Anaerobacillus alkaliphilus: one gene and its partner. The main gene of each other region encodes a partner of the protein of the gene in region 2 in a complex. Links are inferred from orthologs where the notes say so. Each region holds a gene or a part of one and is shown on either strand. Other genes may lie near its edges.

Region 1 (7,486 bases), on a different replicon or contig from region 2:
ATCTGATGCATGGACTGACAGTTGTAAAGTCAAGGACTGCTCGTGCTCAACTTCTGTAACACGAACGTCATCGGGATGATCAACAAGAGCCTTGGCAATTGTTTCAACTAACTCTTTCATTATTTATCATACCCCTTACGAAATACTAATAGTTTATAAAAAACTAGGCTTTACCATTTGCATGAATAAAGCCTTGTCTTTTTTATAGGTTAAATAATGTTGAAATTATTTACCGTTTTTAGCATTGTGTAACTTTTCCATTAAACCAGCGTTTGAGAAAAGGTTACGAACTGTGTCCGAAGGTTTAGCACCATCAAGCATCCATTTTAAAGCTTTTTCCTCGTTGACTTTGAAATCAACTGGATTAACTAGTGGATTGTATGTGCCGATTTCCTCGATAAAGCGACCATCACGTGGTGCTCTAGAGTTAGCTACAACTACTCTGTAAAATGGGGCTTTATTTGAACCCATACGTTTTAAACGAATTTTAACTGCCATGTATATTCACCTCCAAAATTAATTCACACAATAAGGTATATTATCATAAAACTAACTAGTTGAAAACTAGTAAAGTAAAAAAACTTTACAAAAGGTAAACATTACATTTACCACAGAATCAAATTACATAAATGGGAACTTAAATTTACCTTTTTTCTTCCCTTTTGCAGTCATATTTGACATTTGTTTCATCATTTTTTTCATTTCATCAAACTGCTTAAGAAGGCGGTTTACTTCCTGAATGGTTGTCCCACTACCTTTGGCAATTCGTTTCTTTCGACTTGCATTTAAGATGGACGGATCTTCTTTTTCCTTTTTGGTCATAGAACGAACTATAGCCTCTATATGACCAATTTGCTTTTCGTCAACTTGGACATTTTTTAGGCCCTTCATCTTACCAGCACCAGGCATCATACCTAATAATTCATCTAGCGGCCCCATGTTACGAACTTGTGCTAGCTGATCTAGAAAATCATCAAAGGTAATATCAGCTGTCCGCATCTTCTTTTCAAGTTCACGAGCTTTTTCTTCATCAAAATTAGATTGTGCCTTCTCAATAAGAGTAAGAACATCACCCATTCCAAGAATTCTAGAAGCCATCCGATCAGGGTGAAACGGCTCTAACGCATCTAACTTTTCTCCCATACCTGCAAACTTAATTGGGGTATTAGTTACCGCCTTAACAGACAATGCAGCACCACCACGTGTATCACCATCTAGTTTAGTAAGAACTACTCCAGTTAGTTCAAGTTGCTCGTTAAAGCTTTCGGCTACGTTAACCGCATCTTGCCCTGTCATTGCGTCGACGACTAGTAAAATTTCGTCAGGATTAACAGCCTCTTTGATTTGTTGAAGCTCACCCATCAATGATTCATCTATATGCAATCGTCCAGCTGTATCAATGAGAACATAATCGAGATGTTCTTCTTTCGCCTTCGCGACGGCTTGCTTGGCTATTTCAACAGGGCTTACTTGGTCACCAAGCGAGAAAACAGGCATATTTAGTTGTTGACCTAATGTTTCTAGCTGCTTAATTGCCGCTGGTCGATAAATATCTCCAGCAACTAACAATGGCTTACGATTGTGACTTTTTCTTAAATGGTTTGCAAGTTTTCCGGTAGTTGTTGTTTTACCAGCACCCTGCAATCCAACCATCATTACAATTGTCGGTGGTTTTTTGGCCACAGCAATCTTACTTTGTTCGCCACCCATTAATTTCGTAAGTTCTTCGTTAACCACTTTAATAACTTGTTGACCGGGCGTAAGGCTTTTTAATACTTCCTGCCCAATAGCTCGTTCTTTTACATTTGCTATAAACTCTTTTACAACTTTGAAGTTAACGTCTGCTTCTAGTAAAGCTAGTCGAACTTCACGCATCATAGCCGTTACATCTGCTTCAGAAACCTTTCCTTTTCCTTTAATTTTATTTAAAGTACTTTGTAAGCGTTCTGCTAAGCCTTCAAATGCCATGTTTGTCGCCTCCTAGTCTAACCTCTCAAGAGAATCGACGATTTCTAATATAAGTTCTGCAGTTGCGTCTTTCTCTATCGCCGTTTTTAAGTTTTTGATTAGATTTGCACGCTCTTCAAATTTAGAAAAAAGGCTAAGCTTTTCTTCATATTCTTCAAGCATATTTTCAGTTCTTTTAATATTATCATAAACGGCTTGACGACTAACTTCAAATTCTTCAGCAATTTCACCTAAGGACCAATCATCAAGGTAGTACAACTGCATGTACTGCCTTTGCTTCGTTGTTAGCAAGCTTTGATAGAAATCATAAAGATAATTCATTCGCAGCGTTTTTTCTAACACGTAAAATCCTCCTTGTTAAGTGAAATCCCTTTACGAGTATTTATAATACACGAACCGAAAATTAGTGTCAAGTTTTTTTCTTAACAGCACTAAAAAAACCAATTTTGAATGTTGAATTGTGAATTATGAATTTGATAGGGCCCTTTTCTTCGAAGCACTACCCAAACCAATTCACAATTCAAAATTCATAATTCACAATTACTCTTCCTCCGCCTTCTCCAACACTTCTGAAAACAGTCCATATACAAATTGTTCTGCATCGAATTCTTGGAGATCGTCTACTTTTTCACCTAGGCCTACGAACTTAACAGGAATATCTAACTCATGTCGAATTGCTAAGACAATTCCTCCCTTGGCCGTTCCATCAAGTTTGGTAAGAACAATACCAGTAACATCTGTTGCCTTACCAAATGTCTTTGCCTGTGACATGGCATTTTGTCCAGTTGTAGCATCTAGAACAAGTAAAACTTCATGAGGGGCTCCTGGGACTTCACGTTCAATGACACGTTTTACTTTTTCTAGCTCATTCATTAAGTTTACTTTGTTTTGTAGGCGACCTGCTGTATCACAAATAAGTACATCTACACCACGGGACTTTGCCGCTTGAACCGCATCGTACATTACTGCTGCCGGGTCCGACCCAGACTGTTGTTTGATCACATCAACACCAACACGTTCTCCCCAAACCTCTAGTTGTTCAATTGCTCCAGCGCGGAAGGTATCACCAGCTGCCAGAAGAACAGATTTGCCCTCTTGCTTTAATCTATTGGCTAACTTTCCAATTGACGTTGTTTTACCAACACCATTAACCCCCACCACCAAGATCACTGTCATGCCAGTTGTTTGGATATTTAGCTTTGTTTCTGAGTCGTCCTTTTGCAAGAGTTCAGCTAATTTTTCTGAGATGACAGGTTGAAGTTGCTCAGAGTCTTTAATATTCCTTGTTCGAGCTACGTCCTTTAGCTCATCAATAAGCTCCATTACGGTTGTTACACCGACATCAGCACTTATTAGTAACTCTTCTAATTCTTCGAAAAATTCTTCATCAACTTTGCGATAATTTTTCACCAGATCATTCATCTTTCCGACAAAGGAATCTCTTGTTTTAGATAACCCGTCTTTGAACTTTTCTGTCACTGATTCAGTTTGTTGTGTTATTTTTTCTTTTAATTTTTTAAAGAAACTCATGCTATTTCCTCCTTATTTTTGATTGAAGTTAGAAATCAAACTTTAATTTGCAATTAATTGAGGTGTTTCTTCCAGACGGACTGAAACTAATTTTGAAACTCCTGATTCTTGCATCGTGACACCATAAAGCACATCTGCTTCTTCCATTGTTCCTTTGCGATGTGTTACAACAATAAACTGGGTGTCTTTACTAAAGTCCTTTAAGAAGCTCGCAAATCTACTAACATTTGCTTCATCAAGAGCTGCCTCTACTTCATCTAGAACACAAAACGGCACTGGTCTTACCTTTAATATCGCAAAAAGTAAGGCAATCGCTGTAAGAGCTCGCTCTCCACCCGATAATAAGGCCAAATGTTGAAGATTTTTCCCTGGTGGTTGCGCAAGGATTTCTACTCCAGTCGTCAGTATATTTTCTGGGTTACTTAGAACCAAATCTGCTTTTCCGCCACCAAAAAGCTGTTGAAACACTACTTGGAAATGAGATTTTATTTGCAGGAAGGTTGTTTCAAAACGCATCGACATTTCTTCATCCATCTCCCCAATTACACGGTAGAGTGTCTCCTTAGCCTCCTGAAGGTCTTCTTTTTGTTCTGTCAAAAATAAGAAACGTTCAGAAACTCGGTCATATTCCTCGATAGCCCCTAAATTAACAGTACCTAAGTCATCAATGGCAAGCTTAATAAGCTTTACTTTTGTCTTTGCTGTGCTTGCGTCATATAAAAGCGGATACTTCGTTTTAGCCATTTCAAAGCTAATTTCGTAGTCACTAGAAAGCTTTTGAAGTCGATTTTCTAGCTCTACATCTAATCGGTTTACTTTAACTTCTTCTGTGTGTAGATAATCTGAAATTTGTTTTTGATTGCGTTTATGCTCTCTTAACTCTTTCTCTAAGTCATCGTGAATCGATTGAACAGATAGTCTTTCTTTGCGGCGTTCCTGAATTAGATGTAACGTTCTTTCTTTTTCATGACGCTTTGTTTTAATAACTTCTTCTAAGGAATCCTCACCCGTCGAATTATCACTCATTTCTCGCTCAAGTAACCAGTATTCCTCTTCTGTTTCATCCAATTCTGTAACAACGTGATCCATTTCTATACTAAGAGTCTCCACACGCTCTTTTTGATTACGATATTGTTCTTCTTCTGTCGCTACTCTTACTTTTAATTCTGTAATACATTCGACTAAAGAAGCTTTAGAGGTTTGTTGCATATTTTTCTTTTCCGTCAACGACTGAACTTTGTTATCTAGTTCTTCCTTCAAGGCCGTCGTTTCAGTAAGTTGCTCACTTAATTTTACTAACTTTAACTCTAGCTCTTGTACTTCTGTTTGAAAAGACGATTTTTCACGATCATACAAAAATAATCGTTCGTTCAAGTTTTTCCCTTCAATCTCAGACTCACGTAGATTTCCTTTTAATTCCTGCTCTTCACTTCTATAAAGCTCACCCTGTTTACGTAATTCCTGTATGAGGGCTTCTTTATTATGTTGTTCTTCTTTTAAACTTTTTACTTTTATTTCCATTAACTTGGTCTGTTCTTCTGCATTTGCTAGTTTTGTAACCAATTCCTCTAACTCTCGCTGTCTTCCTAGTAATGCAGTGCCTTTTTGTTTAACACTGCCTCCACTCATTGAGCCGCCTGGGTTAACAACATCGCCCTCTAAAGTAACAATACGGTACTTATATTGTAAAACTTTAGCGATTGTATTTGCGCCTTCAAGGTCCCTTGCAATAACAACATGACCTAATAGGTTGGAAATGACGGATTTATATTGGTCACTGAACTCGATTAAATCCGCAGCAATCCCTACATAAGCTGGGTGAGATCGCAACTTTTCCTTTTCAAACGCAGAAAATTCTCTTCCCTTAATGACTGATAACGGTAAAAATGTCGCTCTTCCAAGCTTACGCATTTTTAAAAATTGAATCGCTTGTCTACCATTTTCCTCAGTACCAACAACGATATGCTGCATGGCACCACCTAAAGCCGTTTCTATTGCCAATTCAATATTTTTAGGAACAATAATTAATTCGGCAATAGCCCCTTCAATTCCCTTTAATAATGTATCTCTTGCTTTTAAAACTTCCTTTACACCTTGAAAAAAGCCTGCAAAGTCCGCTTGCATTTCCTCAAGGACATCTTTACGAGATCTAATTTGCTGGACATGACCAAATGCTTGATATAGCTGCGTTTCTTTCTTTTGGTAATCTCCTATTAATTTCTCTAACTGTTGGTTTTCATCACGAAATAGGTGAAGGTGTGCTTCTAATTGTTTTTGCTTTTTTAAAAGTTCTTCCCGTAAACTAGCTTCTTTAGTCAGTAGTGCTTCTCTTTGAACTAACAACCCCTCATTATTATTGTCCAATTGGTCACTTTTGAGGGTTCTCTGTCTTAATTGCTCTTCTAAGTATCGAACTTCATTACGAATGGAAGCTTGTTCATTCAATACTTCAATGTAATCTGATTTTACTTTTTCTAATTCTGTTTCGATATCTTCTTCTAATGAAAGTAATAACTTTGTTTCTTTGGCTAAATGCTCTTTAGATGTAGTCAGTTTCTCTTTAAATAGAGCTTTTTTTTCAAGCTCGCCCTTTAAACTATCCTCAAACTGATTTTTTCTTTCTTTTAATGTCTCAACTTTTTTTAGAAGACTTTCTTTCGTTTGATGATAGTTTTTCTTTCTTTCCTTTAATACTTCTTTTTGACCTTCTTTTTTCTCTAGTTGCTCACTAGTGGTAAGCAAAATTTCTTGTAAGTCATTTATTGACTCATCAAGAGCTTGCATGCTTGCACGGTAATCCTCAATTTTCACTTCTTCAACTTTGATTTGTGTCGATAACTGTAGTTGCTCTTCAGCTAGTTGTTGAACCTTTTTTTTCTGTTTATCCCAGCTTGTATGTAACTCTTCAATTTCATAGACTAACAAACCGACTTCAACTTTTTCTAGCTCTTCTTTCTTTTCAAGATAATCCTTCGCAACAGAAGCTTGTACTTTCAAGGGTTCTACTTGATTTTCTAACTCATGTAGAATATCTTCTACACGGTACAAATTTTCTTGCGTTTCGGCTAGTTTTCTTTCGGCTTTTAGTTTTCTAGTTTTATACTTAAGTACACCAGCCGCTTCCTCAAAGATGACACGACGTTCTTCTGACTTACTACTTAAGATTTCTTCAATTTTCCCTTGACCAATAATTGAATACGCTTCTCTGCCTAAGCCTGAATCCATGAAAAGTTCATGAATGTCTTTAAGTCGACAACTTTGCTTGTTAATATAGTATTCACTCTCACCAGAGCGATACACCCGTCGTGTTACACTAATCTCGCTATAATCAATGGCTAGATGGTGATCTTCATTATCTAATGTTAAGGTCAACTCTGCAAAGTTCAACGGTTTTCTCGTATCACTTCCTGCAAAGATGATATCTTCCATTTTTGCCCCACGCAGGGATTTTGCCGACTGCTCACCTAATACCCAGCGAATTCCATCTGAAATATTACTTTTCCCACTCCCATTTGGCCCAACAACAGCCGTTACCCCTTGAACAAAATCGATAGATGTTCGTTCTGCAAAGGATTTAAAGCCTACTATATCTAATCTTTTGAGGAACATATTTCTCTCCACCCCATTAACGATACAAAATCTATTATTAAGTAACTCATTAACCATTTATATAGTTCTAATTTTTATCCTGTAGTAAGTTAATTCTTATATTTAACCTAACTATTTTACCACATAATCATTTTCTTGTTACGTTCTTTTATGGTTGGTGATAATATTTTTTGTGAAAAAGAAAACATTAATGGTACAATAACATTATTAAAGTTCGTGAGAGGATGAATGTTTTGAACCTAAAAGAGACTAGCCGTGAAAATATTGAATTCATGATTACAAACATTAAAGAAAAACTTCAAGTGGTAAATAGTGGTGCAATGAGGGCTGAAAGCTTTGATACAGACAACTATGAGGATTTAGTAGAATTCTATGAAAT
Region 2 (16,798 bases):
TCCAATAACACAAATAATACCTCCGACAACGAAAGCCCAAAAAAAGATCATTCTAAAGCACCTCCTGCTTCAATTGAAACAGCATGAGCAATACACGGGATCGTTAATTTCTGTTGGAAAGAAAGTGGTGAGAGTAGTGCACCAGTTGCTACAATTAGCATTCGTTTTATTTCGCCTTTTCTCATTCGATTTAATAAATGGCCGTATGTAACACTGGCGGAACAACCTGAGCCACTCCCACCAGCAAATACCGGTTGATCTTCTTTATAAATTAACAAGCCACAATCCTGAAAACGTTCTTCTTTAACTGGGATACTATGCTTTTTAAACAAATCAAGTGCGATATTTCTGCCAATTGTTCCTAAATCGCCCGTAAAAATATAATCATAATAAGACGGCTCTATGTTGCGGTCTTTCAAATGAGCACTAATTGTATCAACAGCTGCTGGTGCCATTGCTGCTCCCATGTTAAACGGGTCAGACAGTCCCATATCAACAACTTTACCTAATGTTGCCGAAGTAATGATAGGTCCGTCTCCCTCTTTACTCACAATCGCAGCTCCTGCTGCAGTAACAGTCCATTGGGCAGTTGGCGGTTTTTGTCCGCCATATTCTGTTGGATAACGAAATTGTTTTTCAGTTGCGGTATTATGACTCGCAGTTCCTGCTAAAACATACTTACCATGTCCACTATTGACAATAAGTGAAGCTAAAGCTAATCCTTCCATCGATGTTGAGCATGCTCCAAACAATCCAATAAAAGGAGAACCAAGGCTACTGCACGCAAAACTTGAAGGAGTAATTTGATTGATTAAATCGCCAGCTAAAATAAAATCAATCTGTTCTTTTGTAAGACCGGCTTTTTCTACTGCTTTCGAACAAGCCTCCTCAAACATCACTTTTTGTGCTTTTTCATAAGAGTCTTGTCCAAGCCATAGATCACCATGAATCGTGTCAAAGTCATTAGGGATTTTTCCATTCCCTTCAAAGGGACCACCAATGGTTCCGGTCGCTACTATTTTCGGTTTGTTTTCAAATGCCCATGTACGATGACCTACTAACATCTTATAGTCCACCCCACTGAATAAGAATTGTTTTAATAATGGCAACAACAAAGGCTGCAAATGTTCCAAAAACGATGACAGACCCAGCTAATTTAAACATATTTCCACCAACCCCTAATACATACCCCTCTGAGCGATGCTCAATTGCTGCTGAAGCCACCGAGTTTGCAAAACCCGTAACAGGTACAGCACTACCAGCTCCAGCGAACTGGCCAATTCGATCATAAACACCAAACCCTGTTAATAACACTGCAATAAAAATCATTGTGGCAACAGTCGGGTTACCTGCAGTTCTTTCATTAAACTCAAAAAAGTGTACATAAAATGTTTGAATAAACTGACCTATAAAACATATAAATCCACCAACAAGGAAAGCTTTAATACAATTCTTCATAACAGGTCGTTTAATTTCACGCTTTTTTGCTAAGCTTTGATATTCTTGTTGAACCGGGGTTAAATTTTTCTTTTTTTGATCTGACATGCTCCCACCTCTTCTCTAGATTAACCTTTCATAAAGTCCTCAATTCTTGACCATCTTTTTTCAATTTCCGACTTTTTGATTTTATTCTCGTACAATTCCTTCTCTAGTTTTTCTAATTCAAGAAATACTTTTTTATCTGTTGAAACATGTGCTTTTGCATCTGGAAAACGCTTTTTAATCTTATCTGCGGCTTCTTTGCGAATCCTATCTAAGAAAAGACGGTCAAATTGTTTAACTTTCAGTGCTACGAAAATATCACCTTCGAGAGTTGCTCCTCTTACTGCTACCACTTCATCCATTGAAAGAACGATTTGTTTTGCCTCATCTGCTTTTGTTTGGTCAAAGATCTTACTTTGCCCCCCTATATAAAGGGGCTTAACATCACCTTGTCCTGCAACATTACAACCAGAAATAAAGAATAGAATAATTAGTAAAAAAACTGCAACCTTATTCACAAAACTCATTCCCATCTTTTTTGTTTATTCACTGAGTATGTATTTTTTTCAATTATGACTGCTTTTATGTAAAGAGAAAGAGTGATGATGACTTTTCTTGGTTGAAGCCAAACATCACACTTAGTTAATTAGTTCTTATATTGTGGCTCTTCTTGCTCAATTTCCTGTAATCGTGGTGTTAGTGTATCCACAATCATTTGTGTTTGTTGGGCACAATTTTGATAGATTTGTTTTGCTTGCTGGTTATCTGTCTGCAAAGCAAAGGTTTCAAAGCTAGCTTGAGCACTCTTTAACCCTGCTAGTGTTTGTTTAACTTGGGCTGCGACTGTCATATTCTTTAACCTCCATAAAGTATGAACTTGGTTCTGGGTACTTTCATATTCTTGATCTCTTTACAAAATGTATTCTTCCAATAATGACCAATTTAGAAATTTTGAACTCTTTTTGTTATTATGTTCAATGAAATAAAATAATTTGGAGGGAAAAATGAATTTATTTGAAACTGCCATTACTATTGCTTTATTTCTGATATTTATCATTACTTTTTTTCAGTTTTTACTCTCAATAAAACTTTTCAAGAGCTTAAACATTCAAAAAAATAATCCAACAGAGGTATCCCCTTCTAGTGGAAAAAAACTTGAGCAACAGCTTAAAGAAGAACTAACATTGACTGTCCTATTAAAGATGTTTACAGTCCGTAATGCTGTTCATAAACAAATAGGAAACGTCCATGCAAAAGCAATTGAACTTGCTCCCCATGACGTTGGTATAAGTGAAGTATTGCTTGAAAAACATTTCAGTTTAGAAGAGCAAACAATGATTAGATCTTTTTGGGAGCTTTTTAGTCAATATAAAGCCTCCTATTGGATTACTAAAAATGAAAAGGTAAAAACTGTTTTTACCGGAGATATTGAAAAGAGGTCTGGCGATGTTGGTAGGATGATCCTTGCTTCAGAAAATTTGGTAAAAAAACTTGATTTGCTTCTTATAGAAATGCAGAATAGCTAAAAAACTGGATGCTGGACAGATAGAACACTACTATCTGTCTTTCTTTTTGCCAAAAAATGAGTAAATACACAATAATTGTTTACACTAAAAACATCATTTCCCCTTTTGTATTTAGGAAATTTTTTTAAAAGGAGTTTTAATCATGAAGAAATTCTTCGCTTTGATATTCATATTTAGTTTGTTGTTGAGCGCATGTCAACAACCTCCCGAGAACAACGCATCCATCAAGGGGCTCGAGAAAGCGGATAAAGACCCTCAAAAAAAAGTTATCCTAGTTATGATTGATTCAATGACTGGTTCAGTTATTGATAAAACGAAGGAAAAAGGGTCAATTCCAGGTTTACAATTTTTGATGGAAAATGGCCAGTATTACAAAGATTTAGTCGCTCCGTTTCCGTCTATGTCTGTAGTAATTGAAAGCACGTTATTAACAGGAAAAATGGCAGACGAACATCGAATTCCAGGCCTCAACTGGTATAAGGTAGACGAAGACCGGTATATTGATTATGGTACTTCAATTGAAAAAACGTTAAAGCTCACACCAAAGCAGTCGTTCGAGGATTCATTGTATCATTTAAATAATACTCATCTTAACCCAAACATACCTACGATTCATGAGGAATTGCACGCAAAAGGTTTCACAACGGGATCTGTTAACTTTATTATGTATCGAGGACACAAATCACACCCTGTCTATATTCCACCTTATATTCAGGAGACACTGGATTTACCTGAATCAATGCAAACGAATGGACCAGATCTCTTGGCTTTTGGACAATTAGTTAAACCACAGGCATTGAAGGATAAAAAACTACCGGAGTCAATCTTTCGAAAATTAGGTTTAAATGATGAATACTCAGTTGAAGCTACTAAAGCATTAATAGAAGCTGGCGAACAACCTGACTTTTTAACGATATTCCTACCAGACTTCGACAGGGAGGCTCATGAGCATAGTATCCAATACCTAAAGGGCTTTGAACGAGCTGAAACATTCTTCCAAGAACTTCTAAACAGCTATGATAGCTGGGAACAAGCATTAGAGGAGAATATTTTTATTGTAATGGGTGACCATGGCCAAGATAAGTTGCTCGATAACGATGTCGAATTAACCATTGATTTAGAAGAACTTTATGAGGGAATGTCAATCGCACCCTTAGGTGAGAAAGTTAGTGATTATGAAATTGCTTTTGCAAATAATCACCGGATGTCCTATGTCTATGCGCCAAATAACCAAAATTCTTTAAGTGAATTAGCCGAGATTGCCATGATAGATGATCGCATCGCCATCGCAAGCTGGGTCGATGGGGAATGGATTCATGTTCTTTCTCCAAACTACAACTCTAGCTTCCGTTTTCGACCTGGTAATACGTATCGTGATAGGTATGATCAGGGGTGGGATATTGAAGGTGATGAAAGAATAGCCGCTATAAAAATTGAGAAAAATCAACTTAAATACGAGGAGTACCCTGATGTATTAAATCAATTACAGTCTGCATTATATAGTCATGATATCCCTACTCTCATTTTAGCAGCTAAGCCTAGCTATCAATTTTACTCTGAAGGGGCTCCAGTACATGAAGGTGGCGGGGAACACGGTGGTATACATGCCAATGATACATTGGCATCATTAATTATAGCTGGAACCGAAAAAAATCCTGAAAAGTTACGAATCGTTGATTTAAAAGCTTATATTCTTGGTTTGTTCGAAGCAAATGAATGAAGCAGAAAGAGGAAAGGGCAATGGCCCTTTCCTTTTAATATGTTTCCCATTTCACTTTTTGAGCTTTCTCAAACCGACTACTAACATGATCCCAATTGACAACATTCCACCAGTTATCTACATATAAATCCCGTTTATTTTTATATTGTAAGTAATAAGCGTGCTCCCAAACATCCAAAGGTAGAATTGGAATGACATCCCACTGACTTAAGTTTTGATGTTTTTCTGCTTGTAAGATCTCTAACCGGCCTGCTCTCGGTGCCCAAACTAAAATTGCCCAGCCAACAGCCTCAACTTTTTTAGCTGCATTTGAAAAGTGCTTTTTAAAGAGATCGAAGCTTCCAAAATCAAGATTTATTTGCTCTGCTAAGCTGCCTTTAGGTGTACCACCACCCTTTGGGCTCATCACATTCCAGAATATAGTGTGTAAGTAATGACCAGCCCCATGAAAAGCTGCTTCCCTTTCCCAGTGCTTTAATAAATCGAAATCATCATTTTTACGAGCTTTCTCCATCTCTTTTTCTGCTTTATTTAATCCATCGACATAGCTTTTGTGATGCTCAGCATGGTGTAGCCTCATAATCTCTTCATCAATATAAGGTTGAAGTGCGTTATAGGCATAAGGAAGTGGTGGTAACTTGTGCTGGCCAATCGGAACTCTTTTTGAGACCTCTTTCCTTTGCATTGCACAATTGTCATCTATTAGGTGTCTGTTAAGCTCTTGATAAAGTTCATTGGCTCTTTCAGATAACCGAGAGATTTCCTCACCAGGAATTGATACTGAGAGATCATGAACACTCAGTAAGCTATCCTCAAAATTTATTAACTTTTCTTGGATAGTGCTACCTCTTACATTGTCCTTTACTTGTCTTGCCCAATTCAATAACTCATCAATATATTGCTTTTTTAGGGTATAATCCATTTTTCTCCACCACCTAAAGAGTTTTTCACCTAGGCTTACTTTATGCTAGTTCCCTTTAATCGTGCCTATCCAAAGTAATTTCGTTACATGAATTTAACAACACATCATAGAATGTAAATTAGAGTAACAGTTAATGACCTTAAAAAGGGGGAAGTATATGTGAAAAGTTATAGCGAAGTAGCTTTATTTGAACATCAATTTTGGCTGCAAGTATTAGGGGACCATGGAAGATTTATTCTCGATGCACTTTCACCAAAAGAAACTGAAGAAATAACAAAAGCAGAAACTTTTATAGATGTATTTGACCATTTATTAGCAGAGTCAAGACAAGGGATAACAGAAGTTCATTTAAATCGGCTAAACAATCAAGCCCTTGAATACGCTAAGGCAATTCGGGAATTTAAGTTAGATATCATTAAGCAACATCTAGTTGGAGATATTTCAATTGACTTACCACCAACATTTCTCAATCATATGGTAAATGAGGTTGACGAATACTTACGCATTCTTCCCTTTCTAATCGCCGGCCAAGTCCCTCCCTTATCTCATCCCCTTCACCATCATTTAGTGTGGCTTTTGGATGCTGCAGGACATTCCGATGCGATTGTAGGGTCTTTAGATCTAGTTGAGAAACAACTTCGAGAAACAGGCGAAGCTTTTACGAAGAAGTTCGAGCATTTTTATATAAAAGCCGTTGAATTAGCTGGATATCTTAGGGCAAATGTAGATACCTTCCCTGCCCTGGTTAGGTTTAATAATCAAGTCGAGTTAGAAATAATTATTTTTAAAACATTTCTAGATGAATTGCAACATATGGAGATGCAAAATATTTCCCTAAGTACTTTTAGTGCTTTAATGGCAGATCATATGGCTAGAGAAGAATGTTATTATCTAACAAAACTAGCTGAAAGTACGCAAGAAGTGAAACAACCCGATTGCAATCCTACAAAACCACGTATTATAGATTAAACAATAAATAGAGGATGACGTAACTCGTCATCCTCTAAGTTATTTATTTTGTTTGTATTACTTTCGTTTGATAGTCCGTTTCATAATATTCAAGTTCCTCACGAATGGTTTGAAACGGTCCTTCTATACTTGCAACCATCTGCTTAAGTGATTCTGGTACTTCATTTGCGAACTTAATCGCATTTTTTCCAGTGTAAGCAGCGCGGCTATCTTCATACCAATTTTCTATTCTTGGATTAAAAAACTCTTCCACGCAGTTATGATAAATCCAAAACAGAGTTTTTTCTGCAGCTGCTTTTCTAAACGTATTGCCGCTTAGTATCACTTCACAAGAGTTTTTTCCCTCGTCACAGAAAACATTAATTCGTCTTAAAGAAACAAGTAGATCAGCATAGTAACCTTCTTTGTTCTCATCTTTCTCAGCTTTTAAATTGGTTACAGTTGTTTCATTAAGAAAATCACTAACTGTCTTACTAATTTTACTAAGCGTTTCATACGCTAATGTAATTTGTCCTTTTACAAGGCTATCACCCATAATGATCCCCCTAGATTTTCATTTTGGAGGAAAGATACAATGAACTTCCTCACAACTATTACGGTGTATACACTATTATACGATAAAATTGGTGCAAGCTGTGACGTTTTTGTAAAAGAATTTAACTTTTCTTTTACTATTTTTCGCCATTCTCCATTAATTCTTGTTGAAATCTTTCGAAAAATAGGTCTGCTTCTTCAATCTCAGCTTCTTTTTCTGGAAGCGGCGGAAGTTCTTGTATTGTTTTTAAGCCGAAATGGTCTAAGAACCCTTTTGTGGTTCCATAAAGAATTGCTCTACCAGTGCCTTCAGCCCTGCCAACTTCTTTAATTAAAAGCTTCGCTATTAATGTTTGCAAAGGCCGTTCTGATTTAACCCCTCTAATTTCTTCTATCTCAGCACGAGTAATTGGTTGCTTATAAGCTACAATTGCAAGGGTTTCCAAGGCTGCTTGTGATAAAGTCGCTGTACTTGGTGAATTGATAAGACGTTTAAAATAATGAGCATGTTCCTGTTTTGTAGTAAATTGATAAACTCCTGCTAACTGAACAATTTGAAGCCCCTTTGCTGGATGGTTATACTCTTCAATAAGTTCATTCATTATGTCCCTTACCCAAATTACCTCCATTTGTAAAACTTCAGCAATTTGCTTCTCATCAATCCCTTCTTCACCGGAAATAAAGAGAAGACCTTCTATAATTGCTTTCGTTTCTTGACTATCTGTCAACATGTTCACCCTCCCAACGACGAACAGAAATATCCGTAAAATTGGTTTCTTGAGTACAAATTATCTTTTTAGCCTTCATTAATTCTAGTATAGCTAAAAAGGTAACAATCAATTGTCCACGTTCTTCATACTCAAATAATTGAAAAAAGGAAGTTCTTCCGTCGTTCTGGTTAATTTTATCAATAATTTCTTCCATTCTTTTTTCTAACGGAAAATCTTCTCTTTGAATTCTCGTTTGTTTAGGAATTTTTAAAGACTTTCTTTTTAATAATTGATCAAATGCATCTAACATATCATATAAAGTGGCATTTAACTTTTGTGGCTCATTTTTGACTTCATCAAAATATGGAGTAAGGTCACTTGGCAACTTACTATAAATGAGACCTCGATCTTTCTCACGTTCTTTTAAGGTTTCTGCAGCTTCCTTATATCTACGATACTCAATTAAACGAGTAATTAATTCTTCCCTAGGATCATCTTCTTCTAAATACTCACTATTTTCATCAAAAAGTTCAACCTCTTGTTTTGGTAGCAGCATTTTACTTTTTATCGCAAGAAGGGTTGCTGCCATCACTAAATACTCACTAGCGACATCTAATTCTAGCCTTTGCATAGTATGGATATAATTCATATACTGATCGGTTATTTTTGCAACAGGGATATCATAAATATCTACTTCAGCTTTATTAATTAAATGTAGCAATAAATCCAACGGCCCTTCAAAGGCCTCTAATTTCACATTATATTGAGCCATCATTCCACCATTTTCTCATACTTTTCAAGAACAAATATGTTCTCAATCATTTGCTTCATTTATTATTAAGGGTATAAAATGTTATCAACCAATATGAAATTATATCATATTTTTTAAAAACGTAACTGTCTATTCTAACTGTTTTTTTTATAACTATTGAAAGGTGGAATTCTATGGCTCCTCGACCATTTATCGAATATTTAACCTACTTCCATACATTTCGCGATTATTTTGAATGTCATGAAGTGCTGGAGGAACATTGGAAGGAGGAAGGGCAACAGAATAAACTGTGGGTCGGTTATATTCAACTTGCTGTAGCAATGTACCACCACCGCAGAAATAATTTTCCAGGTGCAAAAAAACAATTAAGTCAAGCAGTTACCATCCTGGAGATGGAAAGAAAACAGAGCATTCAATTAGGTATAGACATTGAAGCACTGTTGGTAAAACTGAGAAAAAAACTTAGTCAGATTACCAATAAACAACCTTATACTCCGATAAATATCCCTATCAATAGCCAAGAACTTATAGAAAAATGTAGAGAAATATCCCAAGAAAAAGGATCAACTTGGGGTAAAGAAATTGGACTAATTAGTAGCGACATTATTCATAAACATAAATTAAGGGATCGCACGGAAATTATTGCCGAACGTGAATATCAGCTAAAGAAACGAATGAATGCTAAAAAGGAAGGGAATTGATTCGCTCAATCCCCTTCCTTATAATTCATTTATTCAAACGACTTAGTAAGATTAGCCATTTCAATGGCACCTGCTGCTGCTTCCCATCCTTTGTTTCCAGCTTTTGTACCAGCTCGTTCAATTGCTTGTTCAATTGTATCCGTTGTTAGAACTCCAAAGATTACTGGCACCTCATGTTGTAAGCTAATTGAAGCAACACCTTTTGCAACCTCACTACAAACATAATCAAAGTGCGGAGTAGATCCACGGATAACTGTTCCTAATGTAATGACAGCATCGTACTTTTTGGAACTAGCCATTTTTTTTGCGATTAACGGTATTTCAAAAGCTCCCGGAACCCAAGCAACGTCGATATCTGCTTCATTGACTCCATGGCGTTTTAATGCATCCTGTGCCCCACCTAATAATTTACTAGTGATAAACTCATTAAATCTTCCTACTACAATTCCAACTTTTAATCCTGTTCCAACTAAATGTCCTTCAAAAATATTACTCATGTGTGTATTCTCCTCCAACATTTTTTATATTTGTTCGAATAATTAATAAATCTTCTTAAAAGTGTAGCATATGACCTAGCTTTTGTTGTTTGGCCCGTAGGTATTTTTCATTATCGAGATTATGTGGCAATTGTAACGGAACTCTTTCAACTACCTCAAGCTCATAACCTTTTAATCCTTTTATCTTTCTTGGGTTGTTTGTTAATAGTTTCATTTGTCTAACGCCTAGATCACGTAAAATTTGGGCACCAATTCCATAATCACGGAGGTCAGGTGCAAAGCCTAGTTTCTCGTTAGCCTCCACCGTATCATAACCCTCTTCTTGAAGTTTATAGGCCTTCATTTTATTTAAAAGGCCAATGCCTCTACCTTCTTGACGCATATAGAGAAGAATTCCTTTTCCTTCTTTTTCAATTTGTGAAAGTGCAGAATGTAATTGTGGTCCACAGTCACAGCGAAATGACGCAAACACATCTCCTGTTAAACACTCTGAGTGGACTCGAACTAACACTGGTTCTTCAGGCGAAATATCACCTTTAACTAATGCAATGTTTTCTTTCCCATCAATAACATTTGAAAAACCTATTGCTTTAAACGTACCATATTCAGTCGGTAACGTAATTTCAACTTCACGTGTAACAAGCTTATCTTTACGATTTCGATATTGAATTAGATCCTTAATCGTAATCATTTTCAACTCATGTTCATCAGCGATTTTTCGCAGATCAGGAACTCTTGCCATTGTCCCATCCTCATTAATAATTTCACAGATGACACCAGCAGGCTTTGCCCCTGAGAGTCTTGCTAAATCTACAGCGGCCTCAGTATGACCAGCACGTCTTAAAACACCACCGTCTTTTGCTACAAGTGGGAAAATATGACCTGGTCGTTTAAAATCTGTTCCTTTTGCTTGTTCATCAATAAGAGCTAGAATTGTAGCTGAGCGTTCATGTGCAGATATTCCAGTCGTCGTTGTCTTGTAATCGACACTAATTGTAAACGCCGTACCATGTGGATCTGTGTTATGGTCAACCATCGGCATCAAATCTAACTGTTTCGCTCGTTCTTCAGTAATTGGTGTACAAACTAGGCCTCTACCATACTTGATCATAAAATTAATCACTTCAGGTGTAGCCTTCTCAGCTAATGCAACAAAATCTCCTTCATTTTCTCGGTCCTCATCATCGCAAACAATGACGATTCCCCCTTGCATTAACTCATAAATTGCTTCTTCAATTGGATCAAACATTTAATTCCCTCCTCTTTTTACTTCCCCTCAAAGCATTATCTTTATTTGGCTGTTTTCGCAAAGTTTGTTGCTTTCGTAAAAATCCCAAAAGCCGGATTTTTACACAAAATACTAAGAATTCACAACTAATTTAGGAAGTATTGCTCTTTTCTTACATAATTTATTGGACATTTTTTTGTGCGACGATTAACCGCAGGGAGCAAAGATTTTTTCTGCGACGAGTAACCGCAGGAGCAATGTTTACGAAAAGAGCCTTTTATTTAAAGCCATGTTCTTCTAGAAAACTGGCCGATAGAGATGACCCCTTTTTACCTGGTTTAAATCTTTGGTTAATAAATTGTTCAATATATTTTCCAACCATATCACATTCAATATTGACAATATCTCCTGAACCTTTAGAGCCAATAATCGTTTCTGAGAGTGTATGTGGAATAATTGAAATCGTAAATGTATCATCTGTTACAGCAAAAACAGTTAGACTTGTGCCATCAATAGCAATGGAACCTTTTAAGATAATGTATCTTCTAAGTTGTTCAGATATTTTTATTTCATAATAGACAGCATTATCCTGAGGTTGTTTTCTAACGATCTCGCCAATTCCATCTACATGCCCTGAAACAAAATGTCCTCCAAAGCGGCCACCTGCAGCCATGGCCCTTTCAAGATTTACCTTTGAACCTCGCTTTAGTTGTCTAAGGCTTGTATTCCTGACTGTTTCAGGCATTAAATCAACAGTAAATCTAGTTTTATCAAATGATGTTACTGTTAAGCAAACACCATTAACAGCAATACTATCTCCAAGATGAACATCCTCTAATACCTTCTTTGATGCAATGGTCATAACAATTGCATCCCCTGTTTGTTTTATTTGTTCAATTGTCCCAATTTCTTCAATAATTCCTGTAAACATATTATTCCCCCTTTGGAACAGAAACAATTTTTAAATCATCCCCTAGTTGCTTTACTTCCTTAATAGAAAGCTGTAAAACATCAGTCATGGAAGGATGACCAATTCCCGAAAATGAAGTAGGGGCATCTTTTCCACCAATCAACTTAGGAGCTATATACGTAATTACTTCATTAATGTAACGGGATCTCAAGAAACTATCGTTAACGCTACTACCACCCTCAACAAATAATGAAGTAACCCCCATTTTCCCTAGCAAAGTAAGTAATTCCTCGATCTTAATCCGCTGCTCATGAAGTGTAAGCACTTTCACATTCATTCTTTCTAGTTCTGACCGTTTTTCTGTTGATGCAAGATCCGTTGTAACAATCCAAGTCTCAGCAATTTTATCTGTAACCACATTGGCATTTAAAGGGGTGCGCAAGTAATGATCTAAAATAATTCGGATAGGGTTTTTTCCACCTACTGATCTTCTTGTCGTTAACGAAGGATTATCAGCTAAAACAGTTCCCACACCAACTAATATACCGTCATGTTCGTGACGTAATTGGTGTACGTCCTCCCTAGCGATTGGCCCAGTAATCCATTTACTCTCTCCAGTAGAAGTAGCAATCTTCCCGTCAAGGCTTGTTGCTGTCTTTAATGTTACAAAAGGTTTCTTAGTTTTAATGTGATGAAAGAAAACTTTGTTCAATTCCAGAGCAAGTGCTTCATGTACGCCTATTTCTACCTCAATGTTTGCTTTTTTAAGTTTTTCTACACCTTTGCCTGAAACTAAAGGATTAGGGTCAAGACATGCAATGACGACTCGCTTAATACCTCTCTCAATAATTAAATCTGCACATGGAGGTGTTCTCCCATGGTGACTACACGGTTCGAGCGTAACATAAATAGTACCTCCTTTTGCACGACTTCCTGCCATAGTAAGAGCATGGACCTCGGCATGTTCAGTACCCGCTTTTAAATGTGCACCCATACCGACGATTTCACCATTGTTGACGACCACTGATCCAACAACTGGATTAGGAGAGGTTTGGCCCAATGTATTTCGTGCTAGGTCTAGGGCAAGACTCATATAGGATAGATCATTCATTTCATTCAAATCCTTTTAGAATATAATAAGGCTGTTTTCGCAAAGTTTGTTGCTTTCGTAAAAATCCCAAAAGCCGGATTTTTACACAAAATACTAAGAATTAACAACTAATTTAGTTAGTATTGCTCTTTTCTTACATAATTTATTGGCTGATATCTTCATCAAGGGTATTTTTCCGATTATTGTAGGGTAAAAAGCAACATTTTTTTTGTGCGACGAGTAACCGCAGGAGCAATGTTTACGAAAAGAGCCTATAATAAAAACCCCCAAAAGATACAATAATCCTAAGGGGGTTAAAAAGCATAATCAAATAAACAGGTATTTATCTATTTTTTTTAAGACTACGAATCCACTCTTTAAAGCAGAGCCATAGGTAAAAAAATATAGACTACACCCATTGCTTATTTCATTAATCCTTCTCCCATCCAGACTATACTGTCGGCTTTGGTTTTTCACCAAATCCACCGCTTTACATAATGTAAACCGGGTCACGGGCTTAGTAGCTCTAGGCTTCATCACCGCCGGTTGGGAATTTCACCCTGCCCCGAAGGATACTATTCATTTGTTTTGTTTATTATATCACAAAAAGAAGCATTCTTGTCTAGTAGAAAGTCTTTTCAGTATAAAAAAGAACCTAATGAAATATTCATTAAGTTCTTGATCTTAAATTATTCTTCCCAAACTTTAACTTCGCTCATAACATCGTTAGGACGAATACGGTCAACAACATCCATGCCTTCGATTACTCGACCAAACACAGTATGTACACCATCTAAGTGTGGTTGTGCTTCAAACAAAATGAAGAATTGACTTCCACCAGTGTTGCGACCAGCATGTGCCATTGAAAGATATCCACGTCCATGTTTATGAGGATTTCCTTCTGTTTCACATTTGATTGTATAACCTGGGCCACCAGTTCCATTTCCTGTTGGACAACCACCTTGAGCAACAAAACCAGGAATAACACGATGGAATGTTAGGCCGTTATAAAAGCCCTCATTTGCTAACTTTTCAAAATTTTCTACTGTCCCAGGTGCTTCTTCTGGAAAAAACTCAATGACAATCTTCTCTCCATTTTCAAAAGCAATACTACCCTTTTTCATATATGTATCCTCCTTTAAAAAATAATAATTAAGCTACTCTATGTAAAAAGTAACGTTTAATCCAATTTATTTTACTACACTTATTGATTAAATTACAAATGAGACTGTTGTTTGAACAGAACACCTAAAAAAGATGCTCCTTTTTTTGAAAGGAACATCTCTTCAATGGGACTTCTTAGGATACTCGTAATACTTGCCCTACATGAATGACACTTGACTGCAAGTTGTTTAACGCCATTAAACGATCCACAGTAACATTATGATTTGTGGCGATTCTCCAAAGAGAGTCACCTGATTTAACGACATATGTTTGAGTATTCTGAGGTTGCGAAACTAGCAAGGATTGCCCAATATGAATAACGGAATTCGAGAGAGTATTCCAGGTCATTAGTTGATCAATAGTTACGTCATATTGTCGGCTAATTGACCAAAGTGTATCTCCACTACGAACAGTATGAATAGTGGTATTAGTCGGCTGTACTTGAGTTGTTACAACTGTTCTTTCTGTCACAAATAGTCTTTGACCAATCTGAATAACATCGCTTGTTAGGTTATTCCATTGTCTAATTTGTGTTACAGTAACCCCAAAATCTCTCGCAATTACTGAGAGGCTATCTCCTGATCGTACAGTATACACGCCATCTTGGGCTTGCCTAGCGATAGTAACCTGTTGTTCTGGAATCACTCTTCTAGCAGTTACAAAACGCGAATTCCAATAAGAAGAAAACGGATCAGTTATTGAAACACCAATACTAGATGATGCATGGATCATTTGTCCTGGTTGTATGTATACACCTAGATGATTTATTTGACCATCAAAATTTGTATCGTAGAATACTAGATCGCCTTTTTGTAACTGTGTACGACTCACTGCCACACCCACTCTAGCTTGGTCACGACTTACTCTTGGTAGGATTATTCCGTTTTCAGCGAAAATTTGTGCAGAAAACGATGAACAATCAAATCGTGTCGTATCCCCAACCGCTGCTCCAAACTGATAAGGTGCCCCAAGGTATTTCATCCCAGTTTGGATAACTGAATCTTGAACAGTAGTAGTTGAACTAGCTAATGCAGAACCCATAGGAATCATTAGAAATGCCATAATACAAGTAAATAGTTTTTTCATGCTGTACCTCCATCTCGTTGTTCTTATCTATCATAACGAAATGAAGGGAACAGTTTCATTAGGAGATTAATAGAGTAATAGCCAATTATTACCCCTCTTATTATATTGATATAACTACAAGAGAACATAATAAAAGGATAACACAACTAACTTATGTTATCCTCAACTAAAAATACTATTTCGACAAACCTTTACCACTTAGCTGTAGGTCCAATTGGACAATATCTTTATATGTCTCTCTTTTTACAACTAGAGTAGGATCACCGTTCTCTACGAAAACAACTGCCGGTCTCGGTATCCGATTATAGTTATTTGACATTGAATATCCGTACGCACCAGTACAAGAAACTGCCAACAAATCACCATGTTTCGCAAACGGTAAAGCGATATCCCAAATTAACATATCCCCACTTTCACAACACTTTCCTGCAATTGAGTATGTTTCTTGGCTGCTTTCGTTACTACGATTAGCAATCATCGCCTCGTACTTAGCTTGATAAAGCGCTGGTCGAAGGTTATCTGTCATCCCACCATCAACTGATAAGTAGTGCCGTACTTCAGGTATTTCTTTTTCTGAGCCAATTGTATATAGTGTCGTGCCAGCATCACCAACGAGGGAACGGCCCGGTTCAATCCAAATTTCGGGAATATCAATACCTAACTTAGCTGATTGTTCTTCTACTGCATCAATTGTTGCATCGATATATTGTGAAACCGGAAGTGGTGTATCACCTTCTATATAACGAATACCAAAACCCCCACCTAAGTTTACTACCTTTGGAACGTAGTTCAACTTAGTTTTCCATTCAGCTAAGTAAGAAAATATCTTTTCGACTGCCATCGTAAAACCCGTTGTTTCAAAGATTTGAGATCCGATATGACAATGTAAACCAAGCATTTCAAACGCGTCATCATCACTAACCCTGACAATTGCTTCTTCAGCTTGCCCACTAATTAAGTCGAAACCAAATTTAGAGTCTTCTTGCCCTGTTGAAATATAGTCATGAGTATGTGCCTCAACACCTGGAGTAATTCTCAGTAATACGGAAACTGTTTTTTGATACTTTTTGGCGGCTTCTCGTAAGAGTTCAATCTCATAAAAATTATCAACGACAAAGCAACCAATCCCTGCTTCAACGGCCATTTCAATTTCAAAAACACTCTTATTATTGCCGTGAAAATGAATTTTTTCTACTGGAAATCCTGCTACTAAAGCTGTGTGTAACTCGCCACCAGAAACGACATCTAAACTTAGATCTAGTTCCTTAGCTAACTGAACCATTGCCACACAACTAAAAGCTTTACTTGCATATGCAACTTGCGCTTTAATTCCACGTTTTTTAAAAGCCTGTAAAAAGCTGTTTGCTCTTTCCCTAATTAAAGCTACATCATAGACATATAATGGGGTACCAAACTGTTCTCTTAATTGAACAGTATCAACTCCACCTATTTCTAAATGTCCTAAGTCATTACTTCTACTCGTGCCA

The links.
Region 1: the proteins of DS745_RS00250 (region 2) and smc are in contact, whole or in part, in a crystal structure (PDB 3ZGX), measured with the Bacillus subtilis proteins. The link is inferred for Anaerobacillus alkaliphilus from one-to-one orthologs.

Annotation. Positions count from the first base shown.
Region 1 is NZ_QOUX01000046.1:334,120-341,605, forward strand. The notes cover bases 3,341-7,486. They hold smc (chromosome segregation protein SMC), read right to left. Parts: upstream 7,108-7,486; coding sequence 3,541-7,107; downstream 3,341-3,540. Other genes in these bases: ftsY (signal recognition particle-docking protein FtsY), read right to left, coding at 3,341-3,498; DS745_RS16865 (DUF1128 domain-containing protein), read left to right, coding at 7,341-7,486. Outside these bases: DS745_RS16835 (KH domain-containing protein), read right to left, coding at 1-120; rpsP (30S ribosomal protein S16), read right to left, coding at 226-498; ffh (signal recognition particle protein), read right to left, coding at 622-1,968; DS745_RS16850 (putative DNA-binding protein), read right to left, coding at 1,981-2,310; more of ftsY, read right to left, coding at 2,509-3,340. UniProt on the Bacillus subtilis protein: Required for chromosome condensation and partitioning.
Region 2 is NZ_QOUX01000001.1:37,177-53,974, reverse strand. What follows is about bases 6,754-9,646. They hold DS745_RS00250 (segregation/condensation protein A), read right to left. Parts: upstream 8,636-9,646; coding sequence 7,871-8,635; downstream 6,754-7,870. Other genes in these bases: ribH (6,7-dimethyl-8-ribityllumazine synthase), read right to left, coding at 9,366-9,646; DS745_RS00245 (DUF309 domain-containing protein), read left to right, coding at 8,809-9,336; scpB (SMC-Scp complex subunit ScpB), read right to left, coding at 7,291-7,884; DS745_RS00260 (DUF3907 family protein), read right to left, coding at 6,754-7,154. In the rest of the region: spoVAE (stage V sporulation protein AE), read right to left, coding at 1-51; spoVAD (stage V sporulation protein AD), read right to left, coding at 48-1,064; spoVAC (stage V sporulation protein AC), read right to left, coding at 1,066-1,545; DS745_RS00290 (YhcN/YlaJ family sporulation lipoprotein), read right to left, coding at 1,566-2,000; DS745_RS00285 (DUF1657 domain-containing protein), read right to left, coding at 2,129-2,332; DS745_RS00280 (hypothetical protein), read left to right, coding at 2,487-3,008; DS745_RS00275 (alkaline phosphatase family protein), read left to right, coding at 3,151-4,728; DS745_RS00270 (superoxide dismutase), read right to left, coding at 4,763-5,650; DS745_RS00265 (DUF2935 domain-containing protein), read left to right, coding at 5,810-6,619; more of DS745_RS00260, read right to left, coding at 6,663-6,753; more of ribH, read right to left, coding at 9,647-9,833; DS745_RS00235 (bifunctional 3,4-dihydroxy-2-butanone-4-phosphate synthase/GTP cyclohydrolase II), read right to left, coding at 9,889-11,082; ribE (riboflavin synthase), read right to left, coding at 11,339-11,992; bifunctional diaminohydroxyphosphoribosylaminopyrimidine deaminase/5-amino-6-(5-phosphoribosylamino)uracil reductase RibD, read right to left, coding at 11,994-13,082; DS745_RS00220 (peptidylprolyl isomerase), read right to left, coding at 13,751-14,185; DS745_RS00215 (LysM peptidoglycan-binding domain-containing protein), read right to left, coding at 14,361-15,311; lysA (diaminopimelate decarboxylase), read right to left, coding at 15,487-16,798. UniProt on the Bacillus subtilis protein: Participates in chromosomal partition during cell division. May act via the formation of a condensin-like complex containing Smc and ScpB that pull DNA away from mid-cell into both cell halves.